DNA from 2 places in the Roseovarius sp. E0-M6 genome. Region 2 is predicted to be linked to the other one. Evidence: riboswitches for the same ligand, from Rfam matches in the RefSeq annotation. Region 2 holds a riboswitch; the other holds the start of a gene.

Region 1 (15,163 bases), 740 kb from region 2:
GGCCATTCATCGCGGTTCCGGCCGACCTCGGCCCCGGCGCGCACCTTGAACGCGTCAAAGCCGAACCTGTCGCGCAGGCGCTGCATGCGGGCGGCCTCGTCGGCGGGGGTGATGTCGCGTTTCATCGAGCTGGCATAGGCGCGGATTGTTCCGGCGGAGCCGCCGATCAGTTCTGCCACCGGCTTGCCCGCCTGTTTGCCGCGCATGTCCCAGATCGCGGTATCGAGACCGGCAAGGGCGCGGCGCAAGTAGGAGCCGGGGAATTTATGTTCGCGCTCGGTCACGATATCGAGCAGGTCATCAAGGTCGGTCGTGTCCTGACCAAGCACCCATGGTGCGACCTGCCGGTGCAGCACCTGTGCCGTGATGTCCGAGTGATAGGTCGAGACCTGGCCCCACCCTTGACTGCCATCTTCGGCGGTGACGCGGACGAAGCCCACGAATTCATTGGCGAAAGTCTCGATCGAAATGAGTTTCATCTTGCGGCATCCCGTAATGCTGTAGTGTCGCCGCGAAGTGGTGACGATTCAGTCGTCAATGTCAACGCACGCTGTGGCTATGCGCGGCGGCGCTGCATGCGATCGCGCCAACGATACCATGCGACGAGCGGCGGCAGGAACCACGGCGTGCCGGTATAGAATGGCCGGGTGGCAAAGGGTAGGTCATCGAAGGCCGTAGCGCCTTCGGGCGTGCCCAGAACTTTCTGTCCGAGCCGCATCCCGAGATAGGAGGCCATCGAGACGCCGGTGCCGCAATAACCCATCGCGTAATGCACGCCCTCATGCCGCCCGACATGCATCACTTCGTCGAAGGTATAGGCAACGTGCCCCAGCCATGAATGCGAGATGCGCGTGCCCTGCAACTCGGGGAAAAGCGTGCGCATTTCCTCGTGGAGGCGTGGGCCGCTGAGGGCGGGGTCTGTTTCGCCCGCCGAGACGCGCCCGCCGAAGATCACGCGGCGGCGATCGGGCGAGGGGCGGTAGTAATAGACGACCTTCCGGGTGTCGCTGATCACGCGGTCGGTTGGAAAGAGCCGGTCCATCAGATCGGCAGGCAGCTCTTCGGTGGCAATGATATACGAGCCGATGGGAATGACGCGGCGCCGCAGCCATGGCGTGGCGGTGCCGGTATAGCCGTTGGTGGCGACGATCACGTCACGGGCATGCACCGTGCCTTGGGTGGTTTGGACGTCAAAGCCCCGGGCGGTGCGCGCGATGGCGGTGACGCCACAGTGGCCGGTGATCTGCGCCCCCGCGTCGCGCGCCGCCTTCAGCAGGCCTTGGTGATAGCGTGCGGGGTGAAGCCCCGCATCCTGCGGATAGACCACGCCCCCATGATAGAGATCGCTGCCCAGTTCCCGGCGCTGCTCGGCGCGTGGAACCGCGAATGCCTCGGTGCCGTCGGTATGAGTGCTTGCCTCGGCGTGACGGGCGAGTGCCTCGTAGATTTGCGGCGAGTGTGCGGCGTGAAAGCGCCCGGCTCGGTTGAAATCACAGTCAATGCCGAGCGTGCCAATACGGTCTTCAATCCAGTGAAGGGCGGTGCGGCTTTCATCCAGAATGGCCTGTGCCCGGTCGGCCCCGTGGCGGCGGGCGAGAGTTTCGAAGCCGGGCTTGATGCTGTGGCCGATCTGGCCGCCGTTGCGGGTGCTGCACCCGTGCCCCGGTGCGTCCTTGTCCAGAACAAGAGTATCACGACCGGCGCCAGCAGTTTCTATCGCGGCGTTGAGGCCGGTATAACCGGACCCCACGATCAGCACGTCTGTCTCCTGCGCAAGCGGGCTCGCGTCCGTGGTTTCCGCTGGCGCGGCCTCGTGCCAATAGGGGGCCGCCGTCCAGTCGGGAAGCCAGATCGACGCATCCGTGGCGGGGTCGGACATTATTATTTCCTATGATTGCGAATATACGTGACCGTAGGGCGGCACCGCGCGGTTGACAATGGCACGCGTGACCCTGTGCGCAGGGGTGGCAGTGGGACTTTAAATCGGCTAGGGCTTGGCGATAATCACGGTCAGGCGGAGAATGTGACATGCTGAAAAACGATCAACTTGAACAGTGGGACCGCGAGGCGTTTTTTCACCCTTCGACCCATCTGGCACAGCACGCGCGTGGGGAAAGCGCGGCGCGGATCATCCGCACCGCCAGCGGCGCGCATATCGAGGATCGCGATGGCACCAAACTTCTGGATGCGTTCGCGGGGCTTTATTGTGTCAACGTGGGATATGGCCGCGAGGAGATCGCAGATGCGATTGCCGCGCAGGCGCGTGAACTGGCCTATTACCATTCGTATGTCGGCCATGGCACCGAGGCGAGCATCACTCTGGCCAAGATGATCCTCGACCGCGCGCCGCAAGGGATGTCCAAGGTGTATTTCGGCCTTGGCGGGTCCGATGCGAACGAGACGAACGTGAAGCTTGTCTGGTATTACAACAACATTCTGGGCCGCCCGGAGAAGAAGAAGATCATCTCGCGCTGGCGGGGCTATCACGGGTCGGGTCTTGTCACAGGGTCGCTGACCGGGCTCGAGCTTTTCCACAAGAAGTTCGACCTGCCGGTCGAGCAGGTGCTCCACACCGAAGCGCCGTATTATTTCCGCCGCAACGATCTGGATCAGACGGAGGAAGAGTTCGTCGCCCATTGCGTCTCCGAACTTGAGGCGATGATCGAGCGAGAGGGCGCGGACACCATCGCTGCCTTCGTGGCCGAGCCGGTTCTGGGTACCGGGGGCATCGTGCCGCCGCCCGAAGGCTATTGGGCCGCAATTCAGTCGGTTCTGAAAAAGCATGACATCCTGCTTATCGCCGACGAGGTGGTCACGGGGTTTGGCCGGCTTGGCACGATGTTCGGGTCGGACCATTACGGGATCGCGCCCGACATCATCACCATCGCCAAGGGCCTCACCTCGGCCTATGCGCCGCTTTCGGGGTCGATCGTGGGCGACAAGGTCTGGAAAGTGCTTGAGCAGGGCACGGATGAAAACGGCCCCATCGGGCATGGCTGGACCTATTCGGCGCACCCCATCGGCGCGGCGGCGGGGGTGGCGAACCTGCGGCTGATCGACGAGTTGAACCTTGTGCAGAATGCCGGTGAGGTGGGCGCCTATCTCAATGCCGAGATGCAGAGCGCGCTGGGGGACCATGCCCATGTCGGCGACGTGCGCGGCGAAGGGATGCTTTGCGCGGTTGAATTCGTCAAGGACCGCAACGATCGCGTATTCTTTGATCCGTCGCAGAAGATCGGTCCGCAGGTGTCGGCAAAGCTTCTGGAGCAGGACAACGTGATCGCACGGGCGATGCCGCAGGGGGATATCCTTGGGTTCGCACCTCCCTTCTGCCTGACCAAGGAGGAGGCCGATACGGTGGTCGCCGCCACAAAGCGCGCCGTCGAGACTGTTCTCGGCTGAGCCTGCCCGATAGATCCGAACCAATGACAAGGGCCGGAGCGATCCGGCCCTTTTGCGTGTCGGCGGCCGCGCGACGGGCGCAGGCCCGCGCCGCCATAGGTCAGCTTTGGTCAGACCCGGACGATGACGCGGCCTCTTCGTTGCGCTCGGCTTCGGCCTGTTCGGCGGCCCATTCGCCCGCGGCCTCAACGGCCACGGTCGAGGCGGTGGGCAGCATGTTCAGGTAGCTTTCCGTCTCCTCGACGGGCACCGTCGCGCGTTGCGTCATCCGGTAAAGCGCATAAATCGCGATCACGGCGAATGTCGTGCCAAGCGTCAGCCAAAACGCATGAGGGTTGCGCCATTGCATCGTCCAACCGGTCACGAGCGGGCCCACGATGGCCCCCAAGCCAAAGGTAAAGACAAGGCCACCCGATGCGGCGGGCATGTCCTCGGCCGAGAGGGAGTCGTTCGTGTAGGCCAGAAACAGCGCATAAAGCGGCGTCGTGACCCCACCGGCAAAGAAGGCGGCGGCCATCAGGGCCCATAGCCCATCGCCGCTGATCCATCCTATGGCGCAGGAGACCGCGCCCAGCGTGGCCGCCCCGAAGATCAGCTTACGGCGATCCATCCGGTCCGACAGCCATCCGATCGGGTATTGCAGAAGCAGTGCCCCGGCAAACAGCATCGCGACGAACAAGGCGATTTGCGATGCTGTAAGCCCGATCTGACTGCCGAATACTGCGCCCATGCCGGATTGTGTCGCGTAGACGCTTCCCAACAGAAAAATCCCGACCGTGCCAAGTGGCGAGCCCACGAAGAGATTCTTCAGCGACATCGGGCGCGCGACTTCGACGATCGGCACCGGCGTGACCGACAACAGGATCGGCGCGAACGAAATCGACACCAGTATCGAGGCCGCGATGAACAGCGCCGACGTTGCGGCATCGCCCAGCGTCAAGAGCCCTTGTGCCCCGATGATCCCGAGCGTCTGCGCGATCATGTAGGCCGAGAGCACCTTGCCGCGCGTTTCATTTGTGGAGGCGTCATTGAGCCAGCTTTCGGCCGTGACATAGATGCCCGACATGCAGAAGCCGACAAGTATCCTGAGCAAGGTCCATGCCCATGGCTCGGTCAGGAGCGGCAGTGCGATCAGGCCCGCCGACATGAAGCTGCCGAGCGCGGCGAAGACACGCACATGTCCGACACGCTGTATCAAAACCGGAGTAAAGCGCGCGCCCGACAGGAAGCCCAGAAAATACCCCGACGTGACAACAGCCAGCTCAGATGCCGAAAACCCCTCGATCCCGCCGCGCAGGCCGATCAGGGTAAAATGCATGCCATTTCCCAGCATGATAAGCACGATGCCGAGAAGAAGAGCCCAAACTCCGGATAACAACTTGATCATGAAAGGCCCGCCTTTGCGAGGTTCCTGTGGTCACTGGATCGGTGCAAGCTCTGCGCACATGCTGCACTGCAGTATACGGATTCGCACATGGACAAGATACATTTTGCGACACCACGCAGCCCATACCGTCAATGATCTTATTAGATGCGTAGAAACTGTGCAGAGTGGACCGTTCCTGCCTGTTTTGCGCCCCTTCTTGCAGTGACCGGGGGCGAATGCGGCATTGAAGGAGAGCGTGGCGCGAAGGTGAAACCACCGCACCCGATACCGGCCTTTCAGGCGTATCGGCCTTGCCATGACGCGCGGAACAAATCGGCGTTCATCCGGGACCGGGGCCTATCGTAGGAGCCATATGACCCGAATTTTCTCTTTCCTCGTGACAGGACTCGCGCTAAAGCCGGGGAGCTTCGGTCCGGGCGCATATGTCCGGGTAATAGGGAACGCGGTGCGGTGCATGCAAATGCGCCAATTCCGCGACTGCCCCCGCAACTGTAGGCGGTGAGCGAAGCCGGATGTATGTCACTGCCGCGTCTTGGGCGTGGTGGGAAGACCCGGCCAAGCGTTGACCCGCAAGTCAGGAGACCTGCCGAGGTGATCACCCTATCCGGGCGCGGGGCGCGCCGTGGATAACGGACCTTTCCGTAGTGGTGGCAATCGCACCGTCTGCGGGAGCCCTGAATCCTTTCCGCAGATATACACAAGTCAATCGCCCGCGCGGCGATCGGAAGGGACTACAGGACATGACACGCAAGACATTTGCGGCCCTCATGGGCACAACAGCCATCACATTCATGCAGCCGGCAACGGCACAAGAGGCATTCGACCTTGATACGATCGTCGTGTCGGGAAGCCTTTCGCCCATCGAAGCCGAGCGCAGCGGCGCATCGGTCAATGTGGTCGACGCCGAGAAACTGAGCACCACGGACACGACCGTGATTGACCGGCTTGACCGGTTGCCGGGCGTCAGCTCGACCGCGAATGGCGGGTTGGGCGCGTCCAGCAACATCCAGATTCGCGGCCTGCCGGCCCGCTATGTCAGTGTGCGGGTCAATGGCATCGACGTGGCGAACCCTTCGGGCGTGCAGAACCAGTTCAATTTCGGCGGGCTCACGCCCTCGGGGATCAGCCGCATCGAGGTGCTCAAGGGCTCGCAATCCGCGCTTTACGGTTCCGAAGCCATAGCCGGGCTGATCGACATCACCAGCTATCGCCCGCAAGAGCTTGGCTTTTCCGGGGACTTCACGGCCGAAGCCGGAGGCAACGAGACGTATCAGGGCACGCTCAACATGGGCGTCAAGAGTGTGCGGGGCGAGATTGCGCTGACCTACGGGCGCACCACCTCAGAAGGAATTTCGGCACGGGCGGGAGACCCGGAAAAAGACGGCTTCGAACAGGATACGCTCATCCTTTATGGCGAATATGACCTGAGCGACAACGTGACATTGGGCGCCACAGCTTTCTATCGCGACGGGTCGGTTGAGATTGACCGCTCTGCGACCAACAACAGCGGCGAGGTCGATACCGAGGAAACCGGATATCGCGTCTTTGGCGAGGTCCGCACCGGACCGGTCACCCATACCCTGAGCTTTGCGTTTTTTGATATCGCACGCCGTGATCCGGGCGGCTTTACCCCCCGTTTTGACGGAGAACGCCGCCAATTCTCATATCTGGGCAGCTATGAGATCAGCCCGACGACCACCTTCAACTTCGGGTTCGACCGGACCGAGGAAGAGTTTCAGGCCGGGGCCGTGGGCGATAACGACACAAATTCGGTGCAGGCCGAACTTCTGTTCAGCCCTTCGGATGCGTTGGATGTTTCGGCCGCGATACGCCATGACGACGAATCCGATTTCGGCGGCAAGACGACGGGCCGTATCGCCGCTGTGTGGCGCCCGGTTCAGGATCTCGCCTTTCGCGCGGTGGCCGGAACAGGGTTTCGCGCGCCTTCGCTTTTTGAGCGGTTCAGCGGATTTGGCGATCCTACCCTGGAACCCGAAGAGAGCATCAGCTACGAGTTGGGCGTCGAAAAACGCTTTGGCGACGCGGGCTTTGTCAAGGCAACCCTGTTTCACACCGAAATCGACGATCTGATCCAGTTCGACACGACCGCCGTGGCCTGTGGCAGCGGTTTCGGCTGCTATAATCAGGTGCCGGGCACGACCACGTCCAAAGGGATCGAGCTTTCGGGGGAATATGCTCTGAACGGCGCAGTCACGGTCTATGGCAACTATACCTATACCGATGCTGAAACGAACGGTGCGCGCCTGACGCGGACGCCCAAGCATGATGTCACGCTGGGCATCACGGGTGAGATCGGTGAGCGCGTCACAGCCGAGGCCGATATCCGTCACGTCGCTGATATCGTGCCAAGCGCCTTTGCCCCCGCCAACAACAAGGTCGGGGACTATACACTGGTCGGGGCGGGTGTGACCTTCGCCGTGACCGACCGGGCCGAGGCCTATCTGCGTGTCGAGAACCTCTTTGACGAGGATTACGAGACGGCCGGCGGGTTCAACACACCGGGGCGCACAGCGTTCGTCGGGGTCCGTGCGTCCTTCTGAGATCATAGGCCGTTTCGCGGCGCTGGCCTTGGTGGCCGGTGCCGCGACAGGCTATGCGGCAGATGCCGCAGCCGGGACGCCCGAGCGCGTGGTGTCGATGAATCTTTGCACAGATCAGCTTGCCATGATGCTGGCGGCAGAGGGTCAGCTTTATTCGATCTCGGACATCGCGCAGGATCCGCTGATGTCCCCCATGGTCGAGGAGGCGCGCGCCTATCGCGTCAATCATGGACTGGCCGAAGAAATCTACCTGATGCAGCCCGACCTTGTGCTGGCCGGACAATATACCAATCTTGCAACTGTTGAAATGCTGCGCCGCTTGGGGATCCCGGTGGCGATTTTCGACACGACCAGAGGTCTGGACCAAGTGGCGGCGCGGATCGCCAAGATGGGATCGGTGCTGGGCCGTGAGGACGCGGCGCAGACCATGATCGACGAGTTCGAGTCCCGTCTGACCGAACTTCGGGCTGGGGATGGCCCGCGTCCCGAAGCGGTGCTCTATTATGCCAATGGGTATACCTTGGGCGGTCAGACGCTGGCGGGCGATATCCTTGAGGCGGCGGGATTTGAAAATGCCGCTCTGCGTGCCGGCTATGCGTCGGGCGCGCGGATGCCGCTTGAGGTTTTGGCGGCGCTTGACCCCGATATCGTGATCACCGCGCAAAAATATCCCGGCGCGTCGCGGTCGGAAGCCATTCTGCAACATCCTGTGGTCAAGGAGTTGCGCGGCGCAAACGGCACGGCGGCGATGACTGACAGTGATTGGGTCTGCGGCACGCCGTTCGTGTTGCGCGCGATCGAGGAACTGGCTCAAGCACGCAACGCGCTCGGCCCGCTCAAGGGCACGGACGAATGACGCGGGTCTTGGTCCCTCTTGCGTGTGTCGTGGCGCTTCTTTTTGCGGGCTCGCTCATGGTGGGGCCGGCGCAGGTGGGTTGGGCCGAGAGCCTGCGCGCTCTTATGGGCGGGGGCGAGGGGCCTTTGCCGATGATCATGCGTGAAATCCGCCTGCCGCGCGCCATCCTTGCGGTGCTGATCGGGGGCAGTCTTGGCCTTGCCGGGGCGGCAATGCAGGGGTATCTGCGCAACCCGCTGGCCGAACCGGGGCTGATTGGCGTGTCGGGGTCGGCCGCTTTCGGTGCTGTTCTGGCGCTTCAGACGGGGTTTGCGGCGATGTTCGCGCTTGCCCTGCCTTTGGCGGCGCTTGCCGGTGCGCTGGCGGCGGTCCTGCTGATCCTTGCGCTTGCGGGACCGCGCGGCACCTCGCTTACGCTGATCCTTGCCGGAATCGCGATTTCGGCGCTGGCCGCCGCGTTCACGTCCCTGGTGCTGAACCTGTCGCCAAACCCCTTCGCCGCGAGCGAAATCGTGTTCTGGATGATGGGGTCGCTCGCCGACAGGTCCATGACCCATGTTTGGATCATTCTGCCGTTCATGGGGATGGGCCTTGGGCTTCTGATGGCACTTGGCCGGGGGCTGGATGCGTTGACACTGGGCGAGGACGCGGCGGAAGCGATGGGGATTAACCTCATGCGGCTGCGGCTCATGCTGATTGTCGGCACGGCCTGTGTGGTGGGGGCGGGCACTGCGGTGGCGGGCGCTATTGGTTTTGTTGGGTTGGTGGTTCCGCATCTTCTGCGGCCGCTGGTGGGTGCGCGGCCTTCGCGCCTTCTCTGGGCGTCGGCCCTTGGCGGTGCGGTCATGTTGTTGGCGGCTGATATCGCGGTTCGACTTATCCTGCCCGAACGGGACCTGAAGCTTGGAGTGCTGACAGCCATCATCGGTGCGCCGCTTTTCCTGCATCTGATCGTCAAGACGCGGAGGGCCCGGATATGAGCCTTCTGACGCTTGAGACGCTTTCGGTCACGCGGGGAGGGCGGAACGTGTTCCACGACATCTCCTTGCAATTGAACGAGGGTGAGGTGATCGGCTTGATCGGTCCCAATGGCGCGGGCAAGACGACACTGATGCGGGCGGCCTTGGGTTTGTTGCCGCACGGGGGGCGCAGCTCGCTTGCGGAGCTGTCTGCGACCGACCGCGCGCGCAGCGTCGCGTGGATGCCGCAATCGCGTGAGATCGCCTGGCCGGTGAGTGTCGAAACCGTGGTGACGCTTGGCCGTTTGCCGCATCTTGGTGCCGGTCAACGCCCGGGCCCGGCGGATCGCGCGGCCATAGACAGGGCCATTGTGGGGATGGAGCTATCTCATCTGCGAACCCGGCCCGCGACCGAACTTTCGGGGGGCGAACAGACGCGCGTCCTGATTGCCCGTGCGCTGGCGCAGGGCACGCCGCTTCTTATGGCGGATGAACCGATCGCGGGCCTTGATCCGGCGCATCAGATCGCCACGATGCAGACATTCGTCGCCCTCGCCGGGCAGGGGCGATCCGTGCTTGTTTCGCTGCACGATCTGGGCCTTGCGGTGCGTCATTGCACCCGGCTTCTATTGCTGAGCGAGGGGCGGCTTGTCGCGGATGGTCCGCCGGCCGAGGTCATGACGCCTGAGCGGATCGCGGAGGTCTTCGGAATCAGCGCATGGTACCGAGAGACGGAACACGGCCCTGTTTATCAGCCACTGGAGGTGCTGAGATGAAAGGCGTGTCGCTGAATCGGCCATGGTTGGACTTTGATCTTGGGTCCGAGATGCGCGTTCTGAGCTGGGCGATCAATCGGCCCGGTTTCGCCGATGCGCGCCGTATCGTCTGGCGTGAGGTGCGCAATGCCGATCTGCCGGTAGACCTGGATGTGACGCGCTGGTTCGCACAGGAGCTTGAGGCGCGGAATGCCTCGGATGCGGTGGCGTTTCTCACGTCGCGCGACGTAAGCCGGTATCATGTCGCGCAGGCGACGGCCGCGGCGACGCGGGCAGATGTGGTCACCACCGTTGGGCTTTCCAATGCCGAGCGGGTGGGCGCGCGGATGGACCGCACGGGGCAGGACTGGGGCACGATCAATGTGGCGATCCGGCTTAACCGGCGGCTGACCGATGCGGCGTTGCTCGAGGCGATGAGTATCGCGGTCGAGGCCCGCACCGCGGCGGTGATGGATGCGGACCTGCCGTTGCCGACCGGCGTGGCAACCGGGACCGGGACAGACTGTGTCGCGATCGCGGCACGCCCGGGATTGGCCGCTTATGCCGGGTTGCACACGGATATCGGTGAGGCGGTGGGGCGGGCCGTCTATGACGCAGTTTTCGAGGGCGCGCGCGATTGGCTGACCACCGTAAGGGCCGCGCCGCAACTGACCGGTCCGGCCGGACGGAACTGAGGGAGAGACACGATGGATACCAATGGTCTGATCGACTTTCTGGCACGCGGGGGGCCCGCGCTCTGGCTGATCGCGGTTCTGTCGGTGGTGACCCTTGCCCTGATCCTGTGGAAGGTGTGGCGCTTTGTGGTGACTGGCGCGTGGGCCGGGCAGGCGACAGGCCGCGCGGTGACGATGTGGAAGGCCGGGCAGCACGCCGAGGCGTGCGACCTGCTGGATGGTCGGCGGGGTTTGCGGGCGCGGTTGGCTTTGGCGGCGATGCGCAACCGGTCTGATACCGCACTTGGCTCCGCTGCGGCGCGAGAAGAGACCGAGCGCGAGGCAAAGCGCATCCTCAACGAGGCGCGGGGCGGCCTTCGGGCGCTTGAGCTCATCGCCACAATCGCGCCGCTTATCGGACTTCTGGGCACGGTTCTGGGCATGATCGAGGCCTTTCAGGCGCTTGAGGAAAGCGGTAACAGTGCCGATCCCGCGATCCTTGCCGGGGGTATCTGGGAGGCGCTTCTGACGACGGCGGCAGGTATGGCTGTGGCAATCCCCGCCTCGATGGCGCTGAGTTGGTTCGAAAGCGTGGTGGAGCGCGCGCAGGCCGACATGGAGGACGCGGCGACGCAGGTCTTCACGGCGCCCGGTATTCCCGAAGCCGGCTCACAGAAAGCGGGGCGTCGCGGCTGATGTTCAGCTTTGCCGCATATCGCCCGCGCAGGCGGCCGGGGCTGACACCGCTGATTGACGTGGTGTTCCTGCTGTTGGTCTTTTTCATGCTGGCCGCGCAATTCGGGCGAGAGACTTCCATGCCCCTGTCGGGAGGCAGCGGCGCGGGCGACTATTCAGGGCCGCCGCGCCTTGTTACCGTTGGGCCGGACGAGCTGCGCCTGAACGGGAGAGCCCTTGGGCTGGCCGACTTGGTTACTGCATTGCGGGACCTGACCGAAACGAACGAGGATATCGTCGTGTTGCGCGGGGTGGACGGCGCGGATGTTCAGCGGTTGGCGGACCTGATCGAGACACTCTCGGAAGCGGGTTTTGCGCGTCTGGTGTTGGTGGAGTAGGGCGCATGGATTTTTCGACCTCCCGCATGCGACGCGCCTCGGAACCGGCCCTGCCGATGATCAACGTGGTCTTTCTGCTTTTGATCTTTTTCTTGATGAGCGCGCAGATCAGCACACCGCCGCCTGTCGAGGTGAGTCCGCCCGCCGCGAGTGGCGCGGAGGCAGCGGTGGCCGAGAGCGTGCTTTACGTCACACGTGAGGGCGTGCTCGCCATGGGAGAGGCCCGCGCGGAGGCGGTTTGGGCGATGCTGGCCGCGATGGATGAGGAGAACCGACAGATGCCGATGACGCTGAATGTCGATGGTGCGCTTCCGGCGGCTGATCTTGCCCGCGTCCTTGGGCGGCTGAGCGCCCTTGGGTTCGAAAACCTTCACTTGGCAACGAGACCTGACTGATGCGGATCGTCGAGCTTTTCACCTTTGGCGGCCTTGCCGTCGCCGCGCATCTGGGCGCGTGGGCATGGCACGCAGGCAACGGGGCTGGCACGCCAGCGGCAGGAGACGAAGGTGCGGCTTCGGTCACGCTCGCCGCGGCCACGGGGGAGATGAGCGAGTTGGTCGGAGCATGGAGCAAGCCGCCCGAGACGATGCAGACGGTTGAGGCCATGCAACCTTCCCAGATGGATGCCCCCAAGGCCGAACCGGTCGCGATCGCTGCTCCAACAGAGACGCGGGATAGGCCGGCGCAGCCTATGCAGCGGCCCGCACCCGCAACTCCGGCATTGCCCGATGACACCCTGCCGCAAACCGACAGGCAAAGTTTCGAACCGCCGGTGTCTGACGCGCCCACCGCGTCGCTACGCCCGCAGCAACGCCCGGAGCAGACCGCCCCCACACCCAAGCCTGTCCAAAAGCCCGAACGCGCCGCGCCCGAGGCCCCCAAGCCCCAAGCGAAAAGCGCCGATGCAAAGCCCGCGCAGAAAGGTGCGACCGCGCAGACCTCGTCCGGCAGCAATAGCGGTCAGGGCGCGGGTGTGACGAAACAGGCCGCAGCCGCCACGATCTCGAAGGCGCAACGTCATAGCTTGATGGCGCAATGGGGCGCAGCCCTCCGGCACGGCATTGAGCGGCGCAAACGCTATCCGCGTGGCACCACTGCGTCCGGCACGACCAAGCTGCGCATAACGGTGTCGCGGCAGGGGCGTCTTTTGGGGATGAGCGTTGCGCAATCCTCGGGCGATGCGGCGCTTGATCGCGCGGCGGTCGAAGCGGTGCGGCGCACCCGGTATCCGGCCGCGCCGCGTGGCCTTGGGCAACCCAGCTATTCCTTCAACCTGCCGATCGCGTTCCAACACAGGTAACGCACCGGGCGCGCAGTCCGCCTCAGCCTTTGGAGCCGGTGATCCCCGAGACATCATCCTGTGCCGCCGCGCGCATGAGCCACGCGGCCAGTGCGCCTGCCGCGCTGTCGCGGGTTTGAGCACCGCGGGTCACGATGTAGTAACCTTCATACTCCATGACGCCGGGTCCAAAAGCCTGAACGAGCGCCCCTGAGCCAAGGGCGCGCCCGCCCATGAACCAATCGGAGAGGGCAAAGCCGACACCTTCGCGGGCATAGGCCACCGCATCGTGATGCGATCCGGCGTGAACGTCGCGGGCCGGGCGAACCTGTTCGATGCCGCGGCTGGCGAACCAACGCGCCCAGAGGTCGCCGCCATCTTCGTGGATGATGGTGGACTTGCGCAGGACCGACGGGTCGAGCGGGAGCGGGCCGCGTGTCAGTTCAGGGGCGCAGACCGGAAAGATTTCGGTTCGGATGAAGGGCGTTACCCGGTGGCCCGCAAAGCTATGGGCGGCAAAGACGATGGCAAGGTCCACATCCGCAGGCAGCGTGCTCATCGTGCGTTCGGCATAAGAGCATCGCAGAGAGAGATCGGGAAAGCGTTTCAGGAAGTCAGCGAGTTTCGGACCCAGCCACTCGACCATCAGCGAGACCGGAACCGCGATGGAAAGCGTGCCCGAAAACGCATCCGCCGAAAGCGCGAGCGCGGTGGCCGTGATATCATCGAAGCCCGACTGGATCGACCGGACAAGGCGCTCTCCGGCCGGATTAAGTTCGATCCGCCGCCCGTGTCGGTCGAAAAGCCGTACGCCAAGCGTTGCCTCGAGCGCGCGCACCTGATGGCTGACTGCGCTTTGCGTGACGCCCAGTTCCTGTGCTGCGTGGCCCATATGCTGATGCCGGGCCGCAGCCTCGAAAGACTGAAGCGCGTTGAGCGAGAGCCATTTGTCACCGATCTTCACCGCATGCCACGCTTGATGATTTCACCTCATCTATACAAGCAATTTTATTCGTTTTGATCAAGGTGGACTTGCCGGTAAACTTGCCAAAAGCCCTCATACCGGAGACACGTCATGCCCAAGGACAAGATCGTTGCCCCTCAATCCCCGCTTCAGGCCCGCAATCCTGAGGGTGGCACTGCGCCGCTAAGCGACTGGGGGATCGACAGTGAATATGGCCTGTTGCAGGATGTGCTTCTTGGCCCGGTCGAAACCTTCGGGCACATGGACAACACCGCCTTCAGCTCGATCTATCGGGAAACGGCCCGGACCGGGCGAGCCTGGGACCACCAAGCGGCGGTTCGGCAATACCGCGAGATGTGCGATGCCTATGAAGAGGCGGGGGTGCGCATTCATACGCTGCCCGCCGACGAGCATCTTCGCTATGGCGTCTATGCCCGCGATTCGAGCTTCATGACGCCGTGGGGCGCGGTCATCACCCAGATGGCAAATCCGCGTCGTCGCGGCGAGTATTCCGCCGCGCTTCGCTTCTACCTGGAGGCTGGTATTCCGATCTATGACATGGTGAGCGCAGGTAGCTTCGAGGGTGGAGATTTTCACATCATCGAGCCGGGCGCGGTGCTGATCGGTTATACCGGGCTTCGTTGCGAGGAAGTCTCGGCGCGTCAGATCGGTGCATGGGTCGAGAAGGAGGGCTGGGAGGTCCACTATGCCTATATCGATCCATACTATGTGCATATCGACCTGATGGTCTGCATGATCGCACCGAAATGTGCGGCGGTTTGCCTTGAAACGACGCCGGACCACGTGACCGATTGGCTGAGATCGAAGGGCATAGAGATCATCCCCGTGGGATTCCGCGACACGATGGCGCTTGGATGTAATGTCATGTCGCTGGGCGGGGAAAGAGTACTTGCCCCGGCGGCAAGCAAGGATCTGGTGGGCAAACTGCGCGCCAACGGGTTCAAGGTCTATGACCCGGAAATGGACATGTTCAGTATGATGGGAGGGGGCATTCACTGCATGGCGCAGTCATTGCGCCGCGATGCCGGCTGAAACGGCCGGATTGCCAACAAGAACAGGGAGAACAACATGAAAGATCAAAAGATCAAGGAACTGAGTGACCGCTTCATGGCGGGTGGGATGAGCCGCCGGAGCTTTATGCGGTCCCTGCTTGCGACGGGGATGGCGGCGGCGACGGCCACCGGCCTTGCCGACCGCGCAAAGGCCGCAGCGCCCAAGCGCGGGGGCACCTT
Region 2 (15,163 bases):
GCGCGACCAATCGGTAAATCGCGAAGATTTGTCGAGTTGCTGCCGCGCGATCCGGCGCACCAGCGTTTCATAGCCGACCTGCTCTCCAAAACCGCAAACCATTGCCGCGATTTGCGTATCGAACAGCGGCGCGGGAATCACCCCAGCATCCACATAGAAAATCTCAAGGTCTTGCCGCGCCGCGTGAAACACCTTCACGACGCTTTCGTCCCGGAACAGATCGTAGAGCGGCTCAAGCGACAGGTCACCCATCAGCGGATCGACCAGAACCGCCCCCTCATCATCCTCACCGGGCATGGCAAGCTGCACGAGGCAAAGCTTGGAATAATACGTTCGCTCTCGCAGAAATTCGGTGTCGACGGTCACATAGGGATGCTTGCGTGCCGCGCTGCAAAAGGCGGCCAGATCGTCAGTCTTGGTGATTGTCTTCATGGATGCTCGCGGTTGCATGTCGGGGCGCGCGCCTTGGCGGTGGCCCCTTATACGCCAGAGCGCGGAAATTGCAAGGAAGCGGGTGCAGGTCGCGGACCTCGTGCCTCACATTCCCGGTTCAGGAGCAGAAAATTGGACTTTTTTCACCTTTGGCAAAGCGGCGCAGAACCCTCGGATACAGGATGTGTTCTTTCTCAAGCACCCGCGCAGCCAGCGTGTCAGGCGTATCGTCCGACCGCACCGGCACCCGCGCCTGCCCAAGGATCGGACCGCCATCAAGCTCGGAAGTGACCTCATGTACTGTGCAGCCCGCCTCCGCGTCGCCCGCCCGCAACGCACGGCCATGGGTGTCGAGGCCGGGGTATTTCGGCAAAAGGGACGGATGGATATTGAGCATCCTGCCATCCCAGCGCGCAACGAACGGCTCGTCCAGAATGCGCATGAACCCCGCAAGGCACAAGATATCGGGCGCGGCCTCTTCAAGCCGCTCGTGGAGCGCGTCCTCAAAGGCGGCGCGATCACCGTGAAACGTGCGATGATCGACCACCGCGGTCTCGACCCCGCGGTCACGCGCCTTTTCTAGCCCGCCCGCCTCAGGGTTGTTCGAAACGACAAGCACGGGCTCGGCCGGATGCCCCTCTTCGGCCATACTGTCGATAAGCGCGGCCATGTTCGATCCGCCGCCCGAAATCAGGATGGCGACCCGCTCGGTCATCTCAACGCGCCCTCATAGGTCACGCCTTCACCACTCACCACGTGACCGAGCCGCGTCACACCCTCACCCACGTTTTCCAAGAGCGCGGTGAGCGCGTCAGCGCGCCCCGCCTCGACCACGAGGATCATGCCGATGCCACAGTTGAAGGTCTTGAGCATTTCCGCCTCATCCATGCCGCCCTCTTGGCGCAGCCATTGAAACACCCCCGGCAGAGCCCATGACCCAAGGTCGATGCGCGCGCCCAATCCCTCGGGCAGGACACGCGGCAGGTTCTCGGTGAGGCCACCGCCGGTGATATGGGCCAACGCATGAACCCCACCCTCGCGCACCGCGGCAAGCGCCTGCGTCACATAAAGCCGCGTCGGGGCCAGCAGCGCCTCACCAAGCGTGCCGTCGCTCCAAGGGCAGTCAGCCCCCCAGCCAAGGCCCGACATCTCGACAATTTTCCGCACCAAACTGTATCCGTTCGAATGCACCCCATCGCTCGCCAGACCCAGAAGGACATCGCCCTCTCCCACGCCCTCGGGAAGAGCGGCACCGCGCTCCATCGCGCCCACGGCAAATCCCGCAAGGTCAAAATCGCCATCGGGATACATGCCCGGCATCTCGGCGGTCTCCCCCCCGATCAACGCGGCACCCGAGCGCACACATCCCTCGGCGATGCCTTCGACAATGCGCGCCGCGCTTTCGGTCTCAAGCCGCCCGGTCGCGAAATAATCCAGAAAGAAAAGCGGCTCGGCTCCCTGACACACAAGGTCATTGACGCACATCGCGACAAGGTCGATCCCGACGCCGTCCACATGCCCCGTGTCAATCGCGATACGAAGCTTGGTGCCCACCCCGTCGGTGGCGGCCACCAGAACCGGATCGGAATATCCGGCCGCCTTGAGATCGAAAAGCGCACCAAAACCACCAAGCCCGGACATGACACCGGGGCGTGTCGTGCGCTTCGCCGCTGGCTTGATCCGATCCACGAGCGCATTGCCCGCATCTATGTCGACGCCCGCATCCGCATAGGTGATGCCGTTCTTCTTCTGGCTCATACCGTGCCCTCTCGTCCGATCTGGCCTGCCTCTATCCGATAGACCGCACCCCCGCAATCGTCAAAGCCTTGACGCAGGTTCCGCCTGCCCCTAGGAGGCAAGGCAGGCGGGCCTGTAGCTCAACTGGTTAGAGCAGAGCGCTCATAACGCTTTGGTTGGGGGTTCGAGTCCCTCCGGGCCTACCATTTCCGCCACCGCTTTTTCGATCACTGCGGCGAGGCGCTGATCACGAAAAGCTTGCGCATGTGCTCGTGCAGGATCCACTCACCCGTCCACCCTTGGGGCAGGATCAAAAGATCACCCGGCCCGATTTCGCGCTCACGCGATCCGTCGCTGTCGCGCACCGTCGCACGACCCGAGACGATGTGGCAATATTCTCCCGCCTTGGTCCGATCCGCGGTGAAATGACCGGGCGTGCACTCCCAGACCCCGATCGTCGTGTGCCCGTCCGCCGAACTCCACAGTTTGACCGCCGCCTCCTCCTGACCTTCTGTCAGCGTGGTGGGTTTCGGTCCGAAGGGGCCCACATCGACACCGGCCAGATCGCCGAAGGTTTCAAAATTGATCATACACTGTCCTTTCCAGTCCTGTTGCGCACATCGTGAAGCTATTCCCGAACCGCTAAGGGACGGTTTCACCGCGCGACGATACCGCAAAATGCCATCCTCCGGCATTACCCGGACGCGCGCAAGCCGACTGAATTTTCTTGGCGCACTGGACACATGTGTCTAGAGTCGTGGCGACTCACCAAAGAGGGCCATCATGACGCTCGACACCCCAACTCGTCGCCGGGGCCGCCGCGCCAAGCACGCCGCCGCCGAGACCTCGGCCCGCACGGTCGATTACCGCAACCTGCGCAACCCCTTTCCCACCATGAACGTCTTTTCCGACGACCGGATCGAGGCGATGCACGAGGCCGCGCTCGATGTGCTCGAACGGCTCGGAATCAAGGTGCTACTCCCCGAGGCCCGGACGATTCTCGCCCGCGCCGGGGCGCATGTCGATGAAGATAGCGAAATGGTCTATCTGGGCCGCGACATCGTCGAGGCGGCGCTTGCCATCGCGCCCCGCAGCATCACATGCCGCGCCGCCAGCCGCGACCGTGACCTCACGCTCGAACTGGGCCGCATGGTGTTTCAGCCGGGCGCAGGCGCCCCCCACGCGACCGACCTCACCCGTGGCCGACGCCCCGGCACGGAAACCGATTTCCGGGAGTTGCTGAAGCTCACACAGGCGTTCGATGTCCTGCACATGATCCCGCCCCTGATCGAGCCGCAGGACGTGCCGATACATCTGCGCCACTACGCCACGCTGGACGCGCAATTCTCGCTGACCGACAAGCTCCCCTTCGTCTTCTCGCGCGGCACGCCGCAGGTCAGGCAAAGCTTTGAACTCCTTCAGGACTTCCGCGGTCTCAGCGATGATGAATTTACCGCAGAGTCGCATTGTTACACGATCATCAACACCAATTCCCCGCGCACGCTCGACATCCCTATGGCGCAGGGGCTGATCGATTTCGCGCGCGCGGGGCAGGTCTCGATCGTGACGCCTTTCACGCTGATGGGGGCCATGGCACCGATCACCGTGGCGGGCGCGATCACCCTCAGTCATGCCGAAGCACTGGCCGCGATCACCCTCACGCAATTGGCCCGCCCCGGCGCGCCGGTCTGCTATGGCACCTTCACCTCGAACGTGGACATGAAGTCGGGCGCCCCGGCCTTTGGCACGCCCGAGCATTTCCGCGCCTCGCTCGCGGCGGGGCAACTGGCGCGCAAGCTGGGGCTGCCGTGGCGCTGCGCCTCCGGGTCCGCCGCCAACATCAACGATGCGCAGGCCGCGAATGAAACCCAGTTCGGCAATTGGGGGTGCTTCCTTGCCGGGGCCACCGTGGTGGTCCACTCCGCCGGCTGGCTCGAAGGCGGGCTCACCGTCTCCTACGAAAAGCTCATCACCGATCTCGAAGTGCTCCAGATGGTCGCCGAGCTTTGCGCCGGAGCCCAAGCCGGCGACGCGGAAATCGGCCTGGACGCATTGGCCGAGGTTAAGCCCGGCGGCCATTTCTTCGGTGCGGCGCATACGATGGAGCGTTATCAGACCGAATTCTACGAACCGCTCATCGGGGATTTGTCGAATTTCGGCACATGGACCGAACGCGGCGCGCTCGATGCGTCGGCCCGCGCCACCGCCAAGTGGCAAGAGATCGTGCATGCGGCCCCCGACCCGATCTGCGATCCCGACCGGCTGGAAGCGTTCCGCGACCGCGTGGCGCGGCTTACCCGTGCGGGCGGCGCCGCGCCCGAAAGTTGAACCTTTCGACGTGGGGTGCATCCCGATATGACGCACCGACGCGATACCGACGTGGATACCGACGTGGATACCGACAGCGAAAATGCCCCCGACACCGGCCCCGCGCCCCACGCCAAGGTCAGCCGTCAGGACTGGCTTGATGCGGCGCGAAAGGTGCTGATCGAGGACGGCGTGAGCGAGGTCAAGATCCTCACGCTCGGCCGTCGGCTCGGCGTCTCGCGCTCCAGCTTCTACTGGTATTTCATCTCCCGTCAGGATCTGCTCGACGCGCTTCTGGCAGACTGGGAATCCGCCACCACGGCCCAGCTCGTGGCGCATTGCGACTTGCCCGCCGCCGCCATCACGCAAGCGGTGGCTCAGTTTTTCAGATGCTTTATTAACCCATTGCTTTTTCAACAGAAACTTGACTTCGCTATTCGCGAGTGGTCACGCCGCGATGCCACCGTTCACGCCAAGATGGCCGCGAATGACGCGATCCGTCAGGCCGCGATCCAGTCCATGTTCGAGCGCCATGGCTACCCCGCGGACGAGGCCGACATCCGCGCCCGCATCCTGTATTATCAGCAGATTGGCTATTATGCGCTCGATATAGATGAACCGCTGGCCGACCGTCAGGGACGGGTTGCGGGCTATCTCTATGGCTTCACCGGTCGCCATCCGTCACAGGCCGAGGTCGATGAGGCCGTGACCTATGCCGAGAAACATGCGAAATAGCCCTCAACCATCTGCGTTCAAAAGATATTCAGTGAATAGCGCGCATTCGACCCCGGCGTCCGCGCGCTGCTGAAAACGCCCGTGTCGCTTCTCGCAGATACCCTACGAAGGCCTGCGCGGCATCGCTTTCCGCCCGCTGCGCCGCCGGATGCGCAAGCGCGTCGCGCGCCACTTGTGGTGTCACCTGCCCTTCGGCGGCAAACGCCCATTCAAGAAACCCAAGCCGCGCCATGGCCCGCGCCTCTGCACCATGCGCGTCGCTGTCCTCAAGCCCGTTCAGGATACGTGTCATCGTCATGTCTGTCTTCTCCCCGGCCACACCCCGGGCCGGATGGGGCGAGGTGAGATTTGGGGGCTTATGCCTTGATAAGTCTGGCATGTGCCGCCTTATCCGCCCCCCGCGGTTTGACGTTATCCCAAGGCTGGTTTCCGGGCTCGAAGGTTGGCCGATGGCCTGCGACGGGCACCTTCCCGGACCATGCGGTCCAGTGGTCTTACGCCTGTCGCCCCTTCCTACCGTTGCGGGGGCAGCGCCGGGCTTTCACCGGCTTCCCAATTCTCCGGCCCCTTGCGGGGACGGCACCCTGAGGCAATCAGATTAACCGAAGCGCACAACCGCGCAAGTCCTGATTGCGACCATCGAAGGCAATCTTTGCGCCAGATCACACAATATATGGTGGACGACGCTCAAAATGGCACATCATCTACACCTGTGACAAATCGCGCCACCACCTTCTTGGGCCCGGCCTTTTCAAAGGCGATCTCAAGCTTGTCGCCCTCAATACCCTCGACGGTGCCATAGCCGAACTTCTGGTGAAACACCCGTTGGCCGATCGTGTGTGCGCTCACCGCCTGCATGTCGATGACGCTCGATTTCGATTCGCGCGGTTGGCTGATCGGGCGTTCACTCGCCCGCGCCTGAAGCCTGCGCCAGCCGGGTGAATTATAGGCATCGGCCTTGGCCGCGCGCTCATCAAGTCCGCTCGAGGCGCCGCCCATCCCCGCCGCGCCATAGCCACCGCCATAAAGGCCGGGCGGCGTCAGGACTTCGACATGTCCCTCGGGCAGTTCGTCGATGAACCGCGACGGCAGCGCGCTTTGCCATTGGCCAAAGACCCGCCGGTTGCCCGCAAAGGAAATGGTGCAGACCTCTTCGGCCCGCGTGATGCCCACATAGGCAAGACGCCGCTCTTCCTCGACGCCCTTGAGGCCGCTCTCATCCATGCTGCGCTGCGACGGGAAAAGCCCGTCTTCCCATCCCGGCAGGAACACAGCGGGAAATTCCAGACCCTTGGCCGCATGCAGGGTCATGATGCTGACCTTCTCACCGGCCTCGTCGCTCTCGTTGTCCATGACAAGGCTGACATGCTCAAGGAACCCACCAAGGTTTTCAAACCCTTCCAGGGCCTTGACCAGTTCCTTGAGGTTTTCAAGACGACCCGGCGCTTCTGGTGTCTTGTCGTTTTGCCACATCTCGGTGTAGCCGCTTTCGTCAAGGATGATCTCGGCAAGCTCCACATGGCTCAGGCTCTTGTCGCCGGTCATCCGGCCCCAGCGGCTCAGATCCACGACAAGCTTGCCCAGTGCCTGCGCGCCCTTGCCCTTGATCGCACCCTGCTCGACCGCCTGCGCGGCCCCATCCACGAGCGATATTCCGTTGTCACGCGCAATCCGCTGAATCGTCTGTTGCGCCTTGTCGCCAAGGCCGCGTTTGGGCGTGTTCACGATCCGCTCGAACGCCAGATCATCGGCGGGCGAGACGACCAGCCGGAAATAGGCCATCGCATCGCGGATTTCCTTGCGCTCATAAAAACGCGGGCCACCGATCACGCGGTAAGGCATGCCGATGGTCAGGAACCGGTCCTCGAAGGCGCGCATCTGGTGGCTGGCTCGCACGAGGATCGCCATCTCATCCAGCGAAAAGGCCCGCATTCCGCGTGTGCCGCTCTGCATCGCCTCGATCTCTTCACCGATCCAGCGCGCCTCTTCCTCACCGTCCCAATGACCGATCAGGCGCACTTTCTCACCGCCCCGTGCGTCGGTCCAAAGCTCTTTGCCAAGCCGCCCCTTGTTGCCCGCGATCACGCCTCCGGCAGCGGCCAGAATATGTTCGGTCGAGCGGTAATTCTGCTCAAGCCTAACCACATGCGCGCCCGGGAAATCCTTTTCGAACCGCAGGATATTGCCCACCTCGGCGCCGCGCCAGCCATAGATCGATTGATCGTCATCGCCCACACAACAGATGTTCTTGTGGCCCTCCGCAAGCAGACGCAGCCACATGTATTGCGCGACATTCGTATCCTGATATTCGTCCACGAGGATATATCGGAACCAGCGTTGATACTGCTCGAGAACATCCGCATGGGTCTGAAAGATCACCACCATATGCAAAAGCAGATCGCCGAAATCCACCGCGTTCAACTCGCGCAGACGGGCCTGATACAGCCGGTAGAGCCCCGGCGCCTTGCCATCATATGCGCTCGCCTCACTTGCCGGCACCGTCTCGGGTGTCCAGGCCCGGTTTTTCCACTGGTCGATGATTCCCGCCAGTTGCCGCGCGGGCCAGCGTTTGTCGTCAATGCCCGCCGCCTGCACCAGTTGCTTGAGAAGGCGCAGCTGATCGTCGGTGTCCAGAATGGTGAAGTTCGACTTGAGCCCCACAAGCTCGGCATGCCGGCGCAGCAGCTTCACACAGATCGAATGAAACGTGCCGAGCCAGGGCATCCCCTCAACCGCCTCCCCCAGATGGCTTCCGACACGCGATTTCATCTCGCGCGCGGCCTTGTTGGTGAAGGTGACGGCAAGGATTTCGTTGGGCCGCGCCGTGCCGGTGTTCAACAGATGCGCGATCCGGCTGGTCAGCGCCTTGGTCTTGCCCGTACCCGCCCCCGCCAGCATGAGGACAGGGCCCGAAAGTCGCTCGACCGCCTCGCGCTGCTCGGGGTTGAGACCGTCAAGATATGGCATCGGCCGCGCTGCCATCGCGCGGGACGAAAGAGAGGCGCCCTCGAAGGCGTCGGAGTCGCTGAAACTGCTCATGGCGGGGATATTAGTCCGTCATTCAGATGAAATAAAGAGATGTTCCGCGATTGTTCGCATCTTCGCCATCATCCTTTCAAAGCGCCATCACCGCCTCGAACACATAAGCCACGAGCAAAGATCCGCAAACCGCGAGCGCGAGATAAAGCAGGAAGGGCTTAAGCCGCAACACCGGAAAGATCGCCATCGCGCCCCAAATGCTGACCACTCCGCCCGACACGAGAAAACCCATCGCCGCGCCGGGCGACATACCGTGCGCCATGAGCCCCCGCGTGAGCGGCAGCGCGGCGAACCCGTCAAGATAGGCCGGCGCACCCACCGTCACAGCCAACGGAATGGCCCAAGCCGACTGGGCCCCCAGAACCCCGCTCAGCGCGCGCGGATCAAGCCAAAGATGCAAGAGATATTCAGCCGCGAACGCGGGCGAGAGACAAACCAGCATAAGCCGTGTCGTCGCCCAAGTTTGCGCGACAAAGATGCTGCGGCGCTCGGGCGTGCGCCATACCATCGGCATGAAGTCCTGCGGGCCGCAGCCGCTTTGGCGTGCCACCACGGCGCGCACAATTCCGTTGTCACGAAGCGCGAAGCGCGCCCAGGGGGCGCCCCGCATCGCGTGCGTCACCGCCCCGCCCATGAGGCCAAGCGCGAACGCCGCGAGGGTTTTACCCACTGCGAACCCGACCCCGAGCATAGCCACCGTTGTGGCCAGCATCGCAGGGTCGGTCACCGGCGACGACAGCCAGAAGGCCATGACCGGGGCCAGCGGCACGCGTGCCGCCAAAAGCCCCGCCATAAGCGGAAGCACCGTGACCCCGCATACCGGCGTGAGCGCGCCGATGGTCGACGCGGCGACAATGGCCCGACCGGGGCGCGCCGCAAAGATACGGGCCACATGCGCATCCGCGCCGCTCGCGATGATCCACGCGGCCAAAAGAATGCCCGGCACGACAAGCGGCGAAATCACTACGAAACTTTGAAGGATGAAACCCACCATGGCAGTCACGGTGTCCGGCCAAGAAACCAGGGCCGCCAGCAGCAGAACGGCAACGGCGACCCGCCATATCACCGCGCGCGAAAGCCGGATCGACGTTTTGGATGGCTGTGTCACGTATGTGTTCCCCGATCAGATGACAGCTTGCATCCTGACACGCGCCAATTCACAATTAAAACGAATATTACAAATTCAAGGTATGAGATTATCTCATGGAAAATCTGGACACGGATCTTTTGCGCAGCTTTGTGGCCATTGCCGAAACCGGCAGTATGACCGAAGGAGCGGCCCGGATCGGACGCACGCAATCCGCAGCCAGCCTTCAGATCAAGCGGCTTGAGACTTTGCTTGGCGCGCAGGTCTTCGATCGTCACGCCCGTGGCGTCGCGCCGACGGCTCTTGGTCGGCGGCTATTGCCCGTAGCGCGCGAGGTGACGGCGACGCTCGATTCGGCATACCGGCAGCTTACCGCGGATGCGCTTGGCGGGCATCTCCGCCTTGGTATTCCCGACGATCACACACAGGGACGGCTGACCCGCATCATTTCACATTTCGCACAATCGCACCCACAGGTCGAACTCGAGGTCACCTGCGCGCTCAGCGCGGGTTTTCCCAACGCGCTGGCCCGGGGGGCACTTGATCTTGCTGTCTATGAAGTGGAGCACGCCGGTCCCGGCGATCGTATCCTGATGCGCGATCCCACCGCTTGGATGATGCGCGAGGGGTGCGATGTGCTGGAACACGAGCCTTTGCCGGTCGCTCTGTTCGATCAGGCCTGTTGGTGGCGCGACGTGGCACTTGCGGCGCTCGATACGATGTCCCGCCCCTATCGCGTGGTCTATTCAAGCCAGAGCGTCGCAGGCGTCACGGCGGCCATCGAAGCGGGCATCGCGGTGGGTCTTCTGGGCACATGCACGCCGGGCACAAAGCTCGTTCCGGTGCCAAAAGCGGCGGGTTTTCCGGACATGCCGGTTTCAACGCTGATTCTGGCCTCGGCCAAGGAGGTGGATGATCCTGCGGCGCGGGCAATGACAAACGCGATCGAAACCGCGTTCGGGCATTCGACCACGGCGCAGGGTTAACATGCCCTGATCCTATCCCGCCTGTTTGCCATCGACCTCATCGGCCAGCGCCTCGGCGCGCGCCGCAATCTCGGCGAGCGTATCGCGAACACCGTCGGGCATGACCGGCACTTCGATCTTCTGCGGTTCTGCATCGCGAAGCTGCGCAAGCTCCGCCTCCTTCTCGGCGAGCTTGTCCTCGGCTTCGCGCAGCTTGTCCTGCATTCCCGCCGTCTTATCGGCAAGCATGAGACCCGCCATAAGAAGCATACGCGCCTCGGGAATGCGCCCGATCTGCGCGGTCAGAACCGCGGCTTCCTCGTCAAGCATCTTCGAGGCGGCCTGCAGGTAATGCTCTTCGCCTTCCTGACAGGAGACTTCGAAGCTGCGGCCGCCGATTTCGATTTCCACCTCGGGCATCAGATGTCCTCCGTCCGCGGCGCGTCATCGGCCGCACCATTTGAGTTGGCAAGCGTCTGATCCAGCTCAGCAAGCACCAGATCCATCTCGGCGCGGTCCGCCGCACGCGCCGCCCTGAGCCCGTCAAGCTCGGCCATCATCGCCTTGTTGATCAGATGCGGTTCGACAACGCCCGTCTCGTTCGCCTCGCGTAGGGCGGCGTTGTTGTCGCGAAGCTGTTGATTGGCCAGACGCAGCGCCTGAAGCTCGGCGTCCATGCGGCGCATCGCCTCCTTGCGCGTGGCGTCGCTGGTGTCGCGACTCGCCTCGGCGGTCTGCCCCGCCTCTTCCATCTGCCTGACCCTGCTGCTGAGCGATTTCACACGCTCCTCAAGCTGCGCATTGGCAAGGCGCTCGTCCTCAAGCTCCTGACGAAGCTGCGCGGCATCATCGTTGTCGCTGTCCTGTGGGGCGGGTTCAGACCGGATGGATTCGACACCTTCGCCAATCCTGTCCAACGCCGCCATGATGCGCCCCTGAAGCGCCTCGATCTCGCTCATCTATCCTCGTCCCTTCGTCTTTTTCGTGCCGGAGGCTTTTAAACTGCCGGTTCACCCGTCCAACCCGCGACTGCGAATCGCGGTTCCACGGATTGTGCCCCGACTTTACCCAAAGCCTGCCAAAAATGCGCGTCTTATGCAAAGTGGCGCCCCGCCACGCCACGGCAGAGGTTGAACTTTGCCCGCACGCTGGTATTCACCACGCATCAGATACCCCCCTTCCAAAGGATGCGCCCCCGTGGATATCGCTGCCCTCCGCTCTGCAAACCCCGATCACTGGATGAAAGCCGCCGCCATTCGCGCCTTGACGCTCGATGCGGTCAACGCGGCGAACTCGGGCCACTCCGGCATGCCGATGGGCATGGCCGACGTGGCCACCGTGCTTTATGAAAAACACCTCAAGTTCGATGCCGCGGCCCCGAATTGGCCCGACCGCGACAGGTTCATCCTGTCTGCCGGACACGGCTCGATGCTGCTCTACTCTCTTTTGCACCTCACCGGTCATGAGGGTATGGAGATCGACAAGATCAAAGCGTTCCGTCAATGGGGCGCGCCCACCGCGGGCCACCCCGAGAACTTTCTGCACCCGGCCATCGAGACGACAACAGGCCCGCTGGGTCAGGGCATCGCGAACTCGGTCGGCTTTGCCATCGCCGAAGAAAACCTGCGCGGCCGTTACGGGGCCAAGCTGGTCGATCACTACACCTATGTGATCGCGGGCGACGGCTGCCTGATGGAAGGCGTAAGCCAAGAGGCGATCACCCTTGCCGGGCGGCAGGCGCTGCGCAAGCTGGTGGTCTTCTGGGACAACAACAACATCACCATCGACGGCGAGGTCTCGCTGGCCGACAATACTGATCAGGTCAAACGGTTCAAATCAGCCGGTTGGCATGTTCAGGAAATCGACGGTCACGACCCGCAGGCCATCGACGATGCCATCACGGCGGCCAAGAAATCCTCCAAGCCCTCGATGATCGCGTGCAAGACGCATATCGCGCTTGGCCACGCCGCACAGGACACGTCCAAGGGCCATGGCGCGCTGACCGACGACGATCAGCTGGCCGCCGCAAAAGAGGCTTATGGCTGGACCGCGGGGCCGTTCGAAGTGCCCGCCGATATCAAATCGGCATGGGAAGAGATCGGCACACGCGGCGAATCGGATCGCAAGGCATGGGAGGCGCGCCTTTCCAGCGCGTCCGAGCGTCGACAGGCCGAATTCGCCCGTGTCTTTGCCCTCGATCCCCCCAAACAGCTTTCGGCGCGGATCAAGGCACTCAAGAAACAGGTAAGCGCCGAAGGCCCGAAGGTGGCCACGCGCAAATCCTCCGAAATGGTGCTTGAGGTGATCAATCCGGTCATGCCCGAAACGCTTGGCGGCTCGGCCGACCTCACTGGATCGAACAACACCAAGACGGGCGACCTTGGCATTTTTGACACCGACAACCGCAAGGGCCGCTATATTCACTACGGCATCCGCGAGCACGGCATGGCGGCGGCGATGAACGGCATGGTGCTGCATGGCGGCATCCGCCCCTATGGCGGCACCTTCATGTGCTTCACCGATTACGCCCGCCCCTCGATGCGCCTCGCCGCGTTGATGAAGGTGCCCAGCGTCTTCGTCATGACCCATGACAGCATCGGCCTTGGCGAAGACGGCCCGACCCATCAGCCGGTCGAGCATCTGGCCATTTCGCGTGCCACGCCGAACATGATGGTGTTCCGTCCCTGCGACACGATCGAAACCGCCGAGGCGTGGGAAATCGCGCTGACCTCAAAGGACACGCCGTCGGTTCTGTCGCTGACCCGTCAGGGCCTGCCGACGCTGCGGACCGAGCACAAGACCAAGAACCTGACGGCGCAGGGCGCCTATGTGCTGGCCGATGCCGAGGGCAAGCGCGAAGCGATCCTCCTTGCCACCGGCTCCGAGGTCGAGATTGCCATGACAGCGCGCGATCTGCTGCAAGCCGACGGAATCGGCACGCGTGTTGTCTCCATGCCCTGCTGGGAACTGTTCGAGCAGCAGGACGAGAAATACCGCAAGCGCGTGCTCCCCGGCGGTCAGGCCGTCCGCGTCGGCGTCGAGGCGGCGGTTCGCCAAGGCTGGGATCGCTGGCTGTGTGGTGAGCGCGGACGCGAGGCGCGCGCGGGCTTTGTCGGCATGGAAAGTTTCGGCGCCTCTGCCCCGGCTGAAACTCTTTTTGAGAAGTTCGGCATCACCGCCGAGGCCGTGGCCGAAAAGGCCAAGTCACTGTTGTGACCCTGTTGGCGCGCGCGACTGACGCGCGCGCCTCAGTCGCGGGTGTCCGCCCAAAGCGCCCACATCGCGAACAGCGGAACAGCACCGGACCGCATAGCATGCAATATCCCCGGCGGGTTGTAGAACGTCCCGCCGATGCCGGGTGTGAACCACGTCACCCCGTCTTGACTGAACTCTCCGTCACTCAGCACAAGATAGGTTTCCTCGGGCGGATGGGTATGATCAGGATAGCGCACCCCCGGCGCCAGAAGCGACACGCCAAGCCATGCGTTGCCATGTGGCACGAGCCCGCCCGGCCCGACGATCATCGCATTTGCATGACCATCGAAATACGCCTCGTTGGCATTGGGCGCATCGCCACCGCGTTTATACCATCTCAGCGACGGCTCAAGCCGCAGGAACGCCCCGACAAGGTTCTGAAGCGTCTCACTGCCAAGCGCCGCACCGCGCGGCAAAGCTTCGAGATGCGCGCACACCTCGCGCCGCTCGCCTGCGCCGTCCCGCACCGTGACCGGTCGCGTGACCGACGCGAATATCCGGTCCAGCGAGGCACGGGCGTCGGGATCGCTCACATGATCACCATAAGCCGCTCTTGCCGCATCAAGCAGCGCCTCGGCATCGTCTCGCACAGTCATTCAGGCCCCTCCCTCGCGCGTTTGCCCCTGCGTAGCAGAGAATCGCGCCCTGTCGTGGTTGAATTTGCGCGGCGACGGGCCATAGTGCATGACAGGAATATGAACCGGGGGCGTCATGCCTGAAACCCATGTAAACCTGATCAAGCTCAGCGTCGGCACCGACTCGGTCGAGGACCTCATACGCTGGCAAGACGCCCGCCGCGCCGAGCGCGAGGACGGACTGCCCCGGCATGTGACCCGCATGTGGCCCAAACGCGCCAGCGAGGTGCTGGCGGGCGGCTCGATCTATTGGGTCATTCAGGGCTTCGTTCAATGCCGTCAACGCATTCTCCGCCTTGACGAGATCATTGGACAGGACGGAATCCGCCGCTGCGGTATCGTGCTCGACCCCGAGGTGACGCGCACCACCGCTGCGCGCAAGCGCCCGTTTCAGGGATGGCGCTATCTCGCTCCCAGCGATGCGCCCGCCGACCTGAGCGCGGGTCGCGATGAGGATGACGCGCTGCCTCCGGGCCTGTCTGCGGCGCTTGCGGATATTGGTGTTCTCTGACCCGGCATCGTGGCTGTGCCCCTCTTGGCGCAGACGCACCGGGCGCGCACAAACCATTGACGCGAAATAACTTCTTTGTGACACCCCCTGCCTCACGCCAATTTCCGCCCAGCATTCGTCGCATAACGGCAACACGCCGCCGACGCGGAAACAGACCCTTGGAACTCGCCCCCGAAATCACCAGTTGAGCCCATATCGGCAACGCGCCGAGAATACGATGTTCTGCCCGGGAAAAATTCCCGGCAGGGCGAACGCCCGGTCCGGGACCGGGCGGGACACAACAACGATTAACGGAGGAGATCTCCATGTTGAGGACACTGACAGCACTTCCCGCGCTCGCCGCGGGCTTGGCACTTACCACCCCGGCCTTCGCAGGCAATATCGAAGAGCCTGTGATCGAAGACCCCGTGGCCGTGGCACCGGCACCGGTGGTTCCCGCCTCGCCTGACTGGACCGGCTT

Evidence for each region. A riboswitch is a leader RNA that binds a small molecule or an ion and turns the genes downstream of it on or off. The one in region 2 is predicted to bind cobalamin.
Region 1: another riboswitch for cobalamin. It lies ahead of V8359_RS05600 (TonB-dependent receptor plug domain-containing protein); the one in region 2 lies ahead of V8359_RS02235 (hypothetical protein).

The regions. Positions count from the first base shown of each region.
Region 1 covers NZ_JBAPLA010000001.1:1,169,207-1,184,369, reverse strand. Annotated here, with positions in the region: gene V8359_RS05620 (mandelate racemase/muconate lactonizing enzyme family protein) at 1-479, opposite strand, end outside; gene V8359_RS05615 (NAD(P)/FAD-dependent oxidoreductase) at 557-1,879, opposite strand; gene V8359_RS05610 (aspartate aminotransferase family protein) at 2,029-3,402, shown strand; gene V8359_RS05605 (MFS transporter) at 3,503-4,789, opposite strand; cobalamin riboswitch at 5,181-5,394, shown strand; gene V8359_RS05600 (TonB-dependent receptor plug domain-containing protein) at 5,530-7,350, shown strand; gene V8359_RS05595 (ABC transporter substrate-binding protein) at 7,337-8,206, shown strand; gene V8359_RS05590 (FecCD family ABC transporter permease) at 8,203-9,186, shown strand; gene V8359_RS05585 (ABC transporter ATP-binding protein) at 9,183-9,941, shown strand; gene V8359_RS05580 (adenosylcobinamide amidohydrolase) at 9,938-10,615, shown strand; gene V8359_RS05575 (MotA/TolQ/ExbB proton channel family protein) at 10,628-11,290, shown strand; gene V8359_RS05570 (ExbD/TolR family protein) at 11,290-11,667, shown strand; gene V8359_RS05565 (ExbD/TolR family protein) at 11,673-12,062, shown strand; gene V8359_RS05560 (energy transducer TonB family protein) at 12,062-12,967, shown strand; gene V8359_RS05555 (LysR substrate-binding domain-containing protein) at 12,990-13,910, opposite strand; gene V8359_RS05550 (dimethylarginine dimethylaminohydrolase family protein) at 14,022-14,963, shown strand; gene V8359_RS05545 (ABC transporter substrate-binding protein) at 15,000-15,163, shown strand, end outside.
Region 2 covers NZ_JBAPLA010000001.1:427,049-442,211, reverse strand. Annotated here, with positions in the region: gene rnd (ribonuclease D) at 1-432, opposite strand, end outside; gene purN (phosphoribosylglycinamide formyltransferase) at 551-1,147, opposite strand; gene purM (phosphoribosylformylglycinamidine cyclo-ligase) at 1,144-2,190, opposite strand; tRNA gene V8359_RS02255 (tRNA-Ile) at 2,299-2,375, shown strand; gene V8359_RS02250 (cupin domain-containing protein) at 2,397-2,759, opposite strand; gene V8359_RS02245 (trimethylamine methyltransferase family protein) at 2,953-4,497, shown strand; gene V8359_RS02240 (TetR/AcrR family transcriptional regulator) at 4,525-5,211, shown strand; gene V8359_RS02235 (hypothetical protein) at 5,240-5,509, opposite strand; cobalamin riboswitch at 5,615-5,813, opposite strand; gene V8359_RS02230 (ATP-dependent helicase) at 5,899-8,250, opposite strand; gene V8359_RS02225 (permease) at 8,327-9,358, opposite strand; gene V8359_RS02220 (LysR family transcriptional regulator) at 9,454-10,323, shown strand; gene V8359_RS02215 (cell division protein ZapA) at 10,336-10,722, opposite strand; gene V8359_RS02210 (hypothetical protein) at 10,722-11,261, opposite strand; gene tkt (transketolase) at 11,500-13,518, shown strand; gene V8359_RS02200 (dimethylsulfonioproprionate lyase family protein) at 13,551-14,153, opposite strand; gene V8359_RS02195 (DUF1489 family protein) at 14,269-14,703, shown strand; gene V8359_RS02190 (outer membrane protein) at 15,009-15,163, shown strand, end outside.